2 regions of the Pseudovibrio sp. W74 genome follow, and region 1 is predicted to be linked to the other one. Evidence: predicted binding sites of a transcription regulator. Region 1 holds the regulator's gene; the other holds the start of a gene.
The links. Region 1 encodes LexA, which represses DNA repair genes until DNA is damaged. Its sites were predicted from a motif close to TGTTCNNNNTGTGTTCNG; they were not measured.
Positions count from the first base shown of each region.

Region 1 (4,720 bases):
GTTGGATAACAGCCCGGAAAGTGCATTTGCTGTTGCGCTTCTGGTGGGCAAGCGAGACTACCTTGCCACCGCTGACAAGGATGCGTTACGCAACGCCGGACTTGCTCATGTCCTTGCTATTTCCGGTATGCATATGGGCCTTGTGACCTCTCTGGTCTTCCTTGGTGCCCGCCTGATCCTATCCCTCAGCCAGTCGCTTGCGCTGAAAGGACATATTCACGTTTATGCCAGCGTGGCAGCACTGATTGCGGCGATTGTTTATCTTGGTTTGTCAGGAGCTTCTGTGGCAACGCAGCGGGCTTTTTTGATGGCGGCGATGATTTTATGCGCGGGTCTGCTTGGTCGGCGGGCCTTCAGTCTGCGTGGTCTGGCGCTGGCTTGCCTTGTTCTTTTAAGCCTGAGGCCGGAGGAAGTTCTGGCTCCCGGGTTTCAGATGTCCTTCATTGCAGTGCTCGCCTTGCTCTCAGCCTATATGCTTGGGAAGGATTGGTTGCTCGGTGATCGAGATAGTTCGCGCAGACGGAATGTCTCATGGTTTCATAAGGTTAGTCGTGTAAGCTTAAAGTGGATTCTAGCTTGTGCGTTGACCTCGTTGATTGCAGGTGCTGCCACGGGGCCAGTTGCGGCGATGCATTTTGAGCAGGTTGCGCCTTATGGAGTTCTGGGGAATATCCTTGCTATGCCATTGGTGACTTTTGTGGTTATGCCCCTTGGGTTATTGAGCCTGCTGGCGATCCCGTTTGGTGCGGATGCGTTCTTTCTGCAAGGGATGGAGGCTGGGTTGGCGCTGGTGCTGAAAGCTGCCTACTGGGTGAGCTCACTCAGTGAGGGGCTGACCAGTCTCGGGGTTGCCAGTGCTCCAGGGTATCTGCTCGTGATCCTAGCGATTGTCGTGCTGTGTGTGATGCCGCTGCGCCTGAAATGGCTTTCACTTCCGGCATTTACGGTGAGTGTCCTGATGTTTGCCGGTGGCAAGGCGCCTGATCTGATGATTGCGGATGCGGGCAAGCACATTGCTTATTATGGGCAGGATGGTGCGTTTCGACTGACGTCCTCGCGTATGTCGTTTGCTGCTGACAGCCTGTTGCGCGCTGGTGGGGGTTCAGCGGGTTCGTTCAAGCAGCACAAGGTGAGGGCTTCAGATCGGTCCTGTGATGAGCGCGGCTGTGTGATTGAGATATTCCCTCAGCAGCCTGCGGAGGGAGAGAGGGTAAGTTCAGAACCTATCCTGCTGGCGCAGTCCAAAGCAGTTGATGTTTTGGAGGCTGACTGCCATCTTGCCACCATCGTCATCACACAGGTTCAGGCGCCTCCGGCTTGCCGGGCTGAGCTGGTTATCGACCAGAAGATTTTCGGAGAACGAGGTTCAGCTTACATCTGGCTCTCAGCTGGCGCTAAGGGCGGGGAAAGAATAAAAAAAGTGCGCTGGGCATATCATGCTCAGCGCAGGCCTTGGAATCCGAAATTGCCTCAGGCAACCAATGATTTAATAGCGGCGGAAGAGCGCAATCATCTTGCCTTGAACGTGGACGCGACCCGGGCCGAAGATGCGAGTTTCGTAGGCGGGGTTGGCCGCTTCCAGCGCGACTGAGGCGCCTTTTTTGCGCAGGCGCTTCAAGGTTGCTTCTTCTTCATCAATCAACGCCACAACGATCTCGCCGTTATCAGCCGTGTCACCTCGTTTGATCAACACGGTATCCCCATCGAAGATACCGGCATCGATCATGGAGTCGCCTTTAACTTCCAGCGCATAATGCTCACCACGCCCCATCAGATCAGCCGGCATTGCGATGGTATGGCTTTGTGTCTGGATTGCTTCGATTGGTACACCCGCAGCAATGCGGCCCATGACCGGGATTTCCAGCGTCGGCACTTCGTCTGGTGATGTGGCGCGTGGAGGTGGCGGCGTTGCTACTTTCTTGCTCAGGGAGCCCTCAATCACCTCAGGTGCAAAGCCTTTTTCCTTGGCGGCAGGCTTCAGGCCCGGAGAAATTGAGTCTGGCAGTTTGAGGATTTCCAGCGCACGAGCTCTGTTCGGCAAACGGCGAATGAAGCCGCGCTCTTCCAGAGCTGTGATCAGCCGGTGAATGCCGGATTTGGAACGGAGGTCCAGCGCGTCCTTCATCTCATCGAAGGAGGGCGGAACACCGGCTTCCTTCAAGCGTTGATGGATGAACATCAAAAGCTCGTGTTGCTTCTGTGTAAGCATCTTTTATCCCCGTTCGCTCCTAAGGCGCTGATTGAAAGTGAGCGGCCATTCCTGACCAATCGCAGTTTTGTAATTCCAAGAAGCTGAAAGACTTCAACTTCTGCGATTGGAAGGACAAAACACGAACGTACTCTACCTGTTCTCATTGTGTTCTGCAATGGGTTTGTTGAGGTTAAGCCCTGCTAGAACTGGGGGATTTGGTTTCTGATGGGTGAGTGGGCAGGGGTTGCCCACTTGTGATGCCAGGATTTAGCCTAGCTTGAGCAGGTCCACTTTTTCACCTGCCTTTGCAGCCGGTGCGTGTGGTGGGCGAATGATCAGGGCATCTGCTTTTGTCAGCAAGGCAAGCATGGAAGAGTCCTGTTTGCCAAACGGTGTTGTAATCAGATCTCCGTGTTCGTCTGTACTCAGACTGGCGCGCAGATAGTCCTGACGCATATCATTTGCAGGCAAATCAGCCGCCAATGTGGCTTTGGTAACGCCTTGATTTGTCACAGAGACCGTGCGGCCTAGCATCTTATCCAGAAGCGGGCCAAGGAAGAGGAGTGCGCATACAAGGCTGGAGACTGGATTGCCAGGAAGGCCGAGGACTTTCATGGGGCCAAGGGCTCCGGCCATGAGGGGCTTGCCCGGGCGCATGGCGATGCGCCAGAAGCCTAGCTCCATGCCTTCAGCGCCCAGTACGTCCTGAATGAGATCGTGGTCGCCCACAGAGGCACCGCCGAGTGTCACCAGTACATCGGCTTTTGCTTCAATAGCCTGTTTCACGCGTGCCGTGATTTCCTCAGGCTGGTCTGGTGCAATGCCCAGCATCATTGGCGTTCCGCCACAGTTTCTGACGAATTCTGCGATGCCGACCTGATTGGACGCTATGATTTGATTCGGACCTGGTATCTGACCTGGCTCGACGAGTTCATCACCATTTGCGAGGATCGCAACGACTGGCTTTTTGCGCGCTGGCAAGGTTGCGTGGTTCATAGCGCCTGCAAGAGACAATTCACGGAAGCCGAGTGGAGCTCCTGCCTTCAGGAGGGTCTGGCCTTCTTTGAAGTCGAGGCCTGCTGGGCGGATGAACTTACCAACAGAAACGGCTTCCTCGCAAAACAGGTTATCCCCGTCACGGCGGGCGTTTTCCTGCATCAAAATCGCGTCAACGCCTGCTGGAACAGGTGCACCTGTAAAGATGCGCAGAGCTTCTCCGGCTTGCAACGTGCCATCGAAGTTATGCCCGGCAGCGACTTCTCCAATGACCTTCAAAGCAGTCTCTGGATCGACCGTATCAGCAGCTTTGACGGCATATCCATCCATTGCTGAGGCGGAAAATGGAGGCTGCGTTCGTGTTGCAGCAACATCTTCTGCCAGAATGCGTTCTCCGGCTTCAAGTAGTGGAAGCTGCTCGGTACCGGTCGGATTCACATCTTTCAGGAGGCGGTCCAGCGCTTCTTCAATACTGATCAAGTTCATTGGGAGTTATCCTCCTCAGCCAGATAGTGACCGGACTTGCCGCCCTTCTTCTCCAGCAACCGGATTTCACCGATCTCCATAGAGCGATCAACGGCTTTTGCCATATCGTAAATTGTCAGGCAGGCAACGGAGGCAGCTGTAAGTGCTTCCATCTCGATACCGGTCTGGCCGGACACTTTTGCAAAGACTTCGATCTCAATTCCTGGCAGTTCAGGGTTGGGTGTGAAGTCCACCTGAACCTTGGAAAGCGCCAGAGGATGACAGAGAGGGATCAGCTCGTGAGTTCTCTTGGCCGCCATGATGCCAGCAATGCGCGCCGTTGCGAGCACGTCGCCTTTCTTGGCGTTACCTGAAAGGATCATGTCCAGAGTTTCAGGCTGCATTTTTACCTGACCGCCTGCTCGGGCAATGCGTGAGGTAACCTCTTTCTCCGAAATGTCGACCATATGAGCCGCACCGCTGTCATCTAAGTGAGTGAGTTTTGGAGAAAGTTCTGACATTTTCTTGCCTCTGGACACAGTTTGTTCAGGTGTCTGCTTTTGCCAAGCAGTTGATTTTTAGCGTTTAAGCAAAGCTTTGGTTGCGGTTTCCACATCTTCCTGACGCATCAGGCTTTCGCCGATGAGGAAGGTGGAGATGCCGGAGTTTTCCATTCGGGAGAGGTCTTCCGGAGTGAACAGGCCGCTCTCGCCAACGATGATTCGATCTTGCGGGATCAGTGGTGCGAGCCGCTCGCTGGTTTCCAGAGATGTCTCGAAGGTTTTTAGATTGCGATTGTTGATGCCAACAAGCGGAGAGGAGAGCTTCAGTGCGCGTTCCAACTCAGCTTCGTCATGAACTTCGATAAGCGCATCCATGCCCAGTTCAAAGGCGGCGTCTTCCAACTCTTTGGCCAGATGGTCGTCAACAGCTGCCATAATGATCAAAATACAGTCAGCGCCCCATGCGCGTGCTTCATGAACCTGATAGGTGTCATAAAGGAAATCTTTGCGCAGAACTGGCAGAGAGACTTCAGCGCGAGCTGCTACAAGAAAATCTGGTTTGCCC
Region 1 covers NZ_LMCJ01000017.1:462,460-467,179, reverse strand. Annotated here, with positions in the region: gene PsW74_RS13430 (ComEC/Rec2 family competence protein) at 1-1,591, shown strand, start outside; gene lexA (transcriptional repressor LexA) at 1,487-2,209, opposite strand; gene glp (gephyrin-like molybdotransferase Glp) at 2,459-3,673, opposite strand; gene moaC (cyclic pyranopterin monophosphate synthase MoaC) at 3,670-4,173, opposite strand; gene trpC (indole-3-glycerol phosphate synthase TrpC) at 4,231-4,720, opposite strand, start outside.

Region 2 (4,720 bases), on a different contig from region 1:
TCTTTGCAGAGGAACATAACCGCGACGCGCTTGCTGCACTGATTGACCAGATCACCCCGCTTGATGTGGTTGTTGCTGATAGCTCTGACAGCCCCGTTGCTGGAAAAACACTCGTGTTTACAGGTAGTTTGGAACGCATGAGCCGGGATGAGGCGAAGGTACGTGCGGAAAGTCTGGGTGCGAAAGTGTCTGGTTCTGTTTCCAAGAAAACCGATCTGGTGATCGCGGGTCCGAAGGCCGGGTCCAAGCTCACTAAAGCACAGAGCCTTGGTGTTCAGGTTATCTCCGAAGATGACTGGTTCGAGTTGGTTGGCGATCAATAGCAAAAGAGCGAGGGAGCTTTGGGGCTCCTCTCGCTGCATTGGTAGACTTGCGGCGAGCCTACTTCTGCGCCAGTGTTGCTCTTAGGCGGACAGATGCTTCGGCGCGTCCGCCGATATAGAGCATCATGTTCTTACCATCTGTCTGCACGCTCATGGGGATGGTTTTCTCGATCTGCTTTTTCAACGGGTCGTAGTCTGCTTCAGCTTTTTCAAGTGCTTTCAGAGCACTGTCGTATTCCTGGATCTTCTTTTTGACTGCAGGCTGGAGCTTGAGCAGTTTTTTGAGCTCTTTCGCTGTATCGCGATAGTTGGGATCAGTTTTGGGGTCTTTTTCCTGCTGCTTCAGCTGGCTTTCGAGCACTTTGAGCATTTTGTGTTTTGTCGAGATATCCTCTTCCAGTGACTTTGAGGCCTGAACAAAACGGAAGGTTCTTGCTTTCTCTTTTTCAAGTGCGGCAATGTTCGTTCTGGCTTTCTTCATATCCGGTGCGTCTTCAACATGATTGTCGTAGGTCAGTCGGATGGCTGCCTTGCCCTGGAAAATGAGTTTGTCGAAGCCTTGCAGTGTCCGTCGCGTGGATGTTCATCCGACGTCTGATTTCAGCCCAGATGCTTGTGCGGTTTTTATAGAAATCATCGTAGTTCTTATATCTGCAAATGACCTTCGGCATATCTCAAGCTCCATTCCAGTTGCGGTCAGATGTTCTCCAGAAGCAACATCCTTGGCTAAGAGAGTGGGCAGGAAATCTTAGCAAGATCTCTCGGGAGACAGCGATAATTGAGCCAAATTTGAAGATGTGATCGTTGGGTTGGCTGAATTTGACAGGAAAACACCAGTGGGGCCGGAGCGCACCACTGGTGTTTTCTGAGATGTTTGAATGAGTTGTTTAGCCGATTTGCTTGCGGATCTCTGCCAGCATCGCCAGATGGGTATGGATGAAAGCGACCAGAATGGTTGCTGTTGCCACATCCACGTTCACAGGCTTTTTACCGGATTCCGGTGATTGAATCTTCAGCAAGTCCTCATGACCAGTGATTTCAGCTGAGATGTACAGACGGTCAAAGTCCTCACCGTTTTCGGCCTCCAGCTTCTTGTAGATGTCTTCCAGAGCAGCGGGACGCGGGGGAGGCATGGCGCCTGTGGATTCAATCACTTTTGAGACCGCAGTTTGTTCTTCGCTTTCCAGCTCTGCAAACTGGCGCACCAATGGATTGCTGGCCTTCATTGTCGCCATTTCACTGATGGCAAGTGAGAAGGGGCTGATTGTCAGCGTCTTGTTGGTGTAATCGGTGGAGCCGTGGTGGTTGGCCTGGGCGGAGGAAACCAGAGCAGGTGCTGCCAGTAAAGAACCGGAGATGCCAATGACGGCGTTCCGACGTGTCATGTGTAACTTACCAGTATTCATAGTTTTTCTTTCAGGTTGTTACAGTGTTGTTTGTCTTTCGGAAGTGAAGATATTCCCATTGCTAAGCTGAGTTATTCTCGTTGGCAGGTATACGCATACTTCCTCTTTAAAACACTAAAGGGCCTCCCGGATTTCAAGTAACTCAGAACAAGCTTGATAAAACATCACAGAGCAAAACTGGCGTGAGGCAAGAGTTACTGAGTGAAGATGCCTTGCCCTACAAAACGATGTGTATCTCTTTGCTGATGCCTCGCTTCTTCAATGTTGTTGCTATATTGTTCCTCGTTAAGTATTGGAGATTCTCCCTCTGATTTGAGAGGGGTATGCGTTCAAAGGATCTAACGAGCTCAATGGCAAACTCTTCTGGCCCACTTCATCGCGGAATACCTGCTCACCCTGCTGATCCTCTGGCTGCACCACAGCCCAAGGCAGGTGGTATCGCAGCGAGGGCCATGGCTGCACGGCAAACCAACGCCCCAGCCTACATGGAAGGATTGAATGCAGAACAACGACTTGCTGTTGAGACGATCAACGGACCAGTGCTCGTTCTTGCAGGTGCTGGCACTGGTAAGACACGTGTTCTGACAACGCGTATTGCACATATTCTGGCAACGGGTCATGCCACTCCGGGGCAGATCCTTTCTGTGACTTTCACCAACAAAGCTGCCCGCGAGATGAAAACGCGCATTGGCGCTTACATTGGTGATGGCGTTGAAGGCATGGCCTGGCTCGGCACGTTCCACGCCATCTGCGTGAAGATTTTGCGCCGCCATGCTGAGCTTGTTGGATTGAAGTCGTCCTTCTCAATTCTGGATACGGACGATCAGGTTCGTTTGATCAAGCAGATCATTCAAGCGGAAGGACTGGACGAAAAACGTTGGACTGCAAAGACATTTGCCGGGCTGCTGGACAGCTGGAAGAACCGCGGGCTTACACCCTCTCAGATTTCAGCTGGTGACGCACAGGCCTTTGCTAATGGCTTGGGGCGCAAGCTTTATGAGACCTATCAGGAACGACTTAAGATCCTGAATGCCTGTGATTTTGGTGATTTGCTGCTGCATTGCATCACGATCTTCAAAGAGCATGATGACGTTCTGAAGAGCTTCCAGCATCGCTTCCGTTACATGCTGGTGGATGAGTATCAGGATACCAACATCGCGCAGTACATGTGGTTGCGTCTGCTGGCGCAGGGCAATCCGAACGTGGCCTGTGTTGGCGATGATGACCAGTCCATTTATGGCTGGCGTGGTGCTGAGGTTGATAACATCCTGAGATTTGAGCAGGATTTCCCGGGTGCTGTTGTGGTTCGTCTTGAGCGGAACTATCGCTCGACCAGTCACATCCTATCTGCGGCTTCTCATCTGATTGCGCACAATCAGGGCCGTCTTGGTAAAACCCTTTTCACTGATCAGATGGGATCTGAGGAAGAAGAGAAGGTGCAGGTTACCTCGGCCTGGGATTCTCAAGAGGAAGCCCGCTCCATTGGTGACGAGATTGAAGCCCTTCAAAACCATGGGCATTCTCTGAATGAAATGGCCATTTTGGTGCGTGCGTCGTTCCAGATGCGCGAGTTTGAAGACCGGTTTGTCACGCTTGGATTGAACTACCGCGTGATCGGTGGTCCGCGCTTTTACGAGCGTATGGAGATCCGCGATGCGCTCGCCTATTTCCGCTGTGTGATGCAGACGTCAGACGATCTGGCTTTTGAGCGTATCGTGAATACGCCGAAGCGCGGGCTTGGTGAAGCGACGCTGAAGATTGTGCATGCTTATGCGCGGGAACGCGCTATTCCGCTGATGATCGCTGCGGAAGAGTTGGTTCAGACCAATGAGCTGCGTCCGAAAGCTCGTGCTGCGCTGGCGGATGTTCTTGGCATGTTGGAGAACTGGCGTAATCAGGTTGAGACCATGAGCCATACGGAACTGGCGGAGATCATTCTTGATGAGAGTGGTTACACCCAGATGTGGCGTCAGGATCGGTCTGCTGAAGCGCCGGGGCGATTGGACAACCTGAAAGAACTTATCCGCTCCATGGAAGAGTTTGAGAGCATGGCTGGATTCCTTGAGCACATCTCGCTGGTGATGGATAAGGACAGCGATGCGGAAGAAGATGCGGTCTCGATTATGACGCTCCATTCTGCAAAAGGCCTTGAATTTGATAGTGTTTTCCTTCCCGGTTGGGAAGAGGGTGTGTTCCCGAACCAGCGGGCATTGGATGAAACCGGACAAGCTGGTCTGGAAGAAGAACGGCGCCTTGCCTATGTGGGTCTTACCCGTGGCCGCAAGCGTGTGAAAGTGTGGTTTACCTCTAACCGCCGCATTCATGGCTCGTGGCAGTCCTGCATTCCTTCCCGTTTTCTGGATGAGCTACCTGCAGATAGTGTTGAGGTTGTCGAGGCCTCCAGCTCTTACGGTGGGTATGGTCTGAATAGCGCTGGCGGTGGATACGGTGCCAGCCGGTTTGACAACAGTGATCCCTTCCAAAGCAAGTACTCTACGCCGGGTTGGCAGCGGGCGCGTAAGGCACAAGCGTCTGGTCAGCAGTATGGCAAAATGCATGGTGGGAACCAGAGCCGCCGTGCCAAGAAGGCTGGTCCGATGACCATTGAAGGCGAGCTGGTTGCCAAGAGCGTTACTGAGGCAGGAAGCGGTTTTGCGATTGGTGAGCGGATTTTCCATATGAAGTTTGGTTATGGATTGATCGGCGATATCGAGGGGAACAAGCTCACCGTCGATTTTGAAAAAGCTGGCCAAAAGAAAGTGCTCGATAGCTTTGTTGAGCGGGCATAAGCTGCAACTCAAGCGTTAATTACCTTTAGGGTAGATTGTGCTATCTCTCTTCTAAGTTGTGTTGGGAGATGGCAATGAATGAGGTGGTTCTCGCGCTTGCGATAATTGGTGTGGCGGGCGTTGGTGCACAATGGCTTGCCTGGCGATGGTCTTTGCCTGCGATCGTTCTTCTGCTTGTTGCTGGCTTTCTCATTGGTCCTGC
Region 2 covers NZ_LMCJ01000050.1:51,366-56,085, forward strand. Annotated here, with positions in the region: gene ligA (NAD-dependent DNA ligase LigA) at 1-323, shown strand, start outside; gene PsW74_RS21640 (hypothetical protein) at 382-804, opposite strand; gene PsW74_RS21645 (DUF4142 domain-containing protein) at 1,211-1,708, opposite strand; gene PsW74_RS21650 (UvrD-helicase domain-containing protein) at 2,080-4,518, shown strand; gene PsW74_RS21655 (sodium:proton antiporter) at 4,593-4,720, shown strand, end outside.
Region 2: a site for LexA is predicted at 1,995-2,012, ahead of PsW74_RS21650 (UvrD-helicase domain-containing protein). Genes of this name have one in related genera too.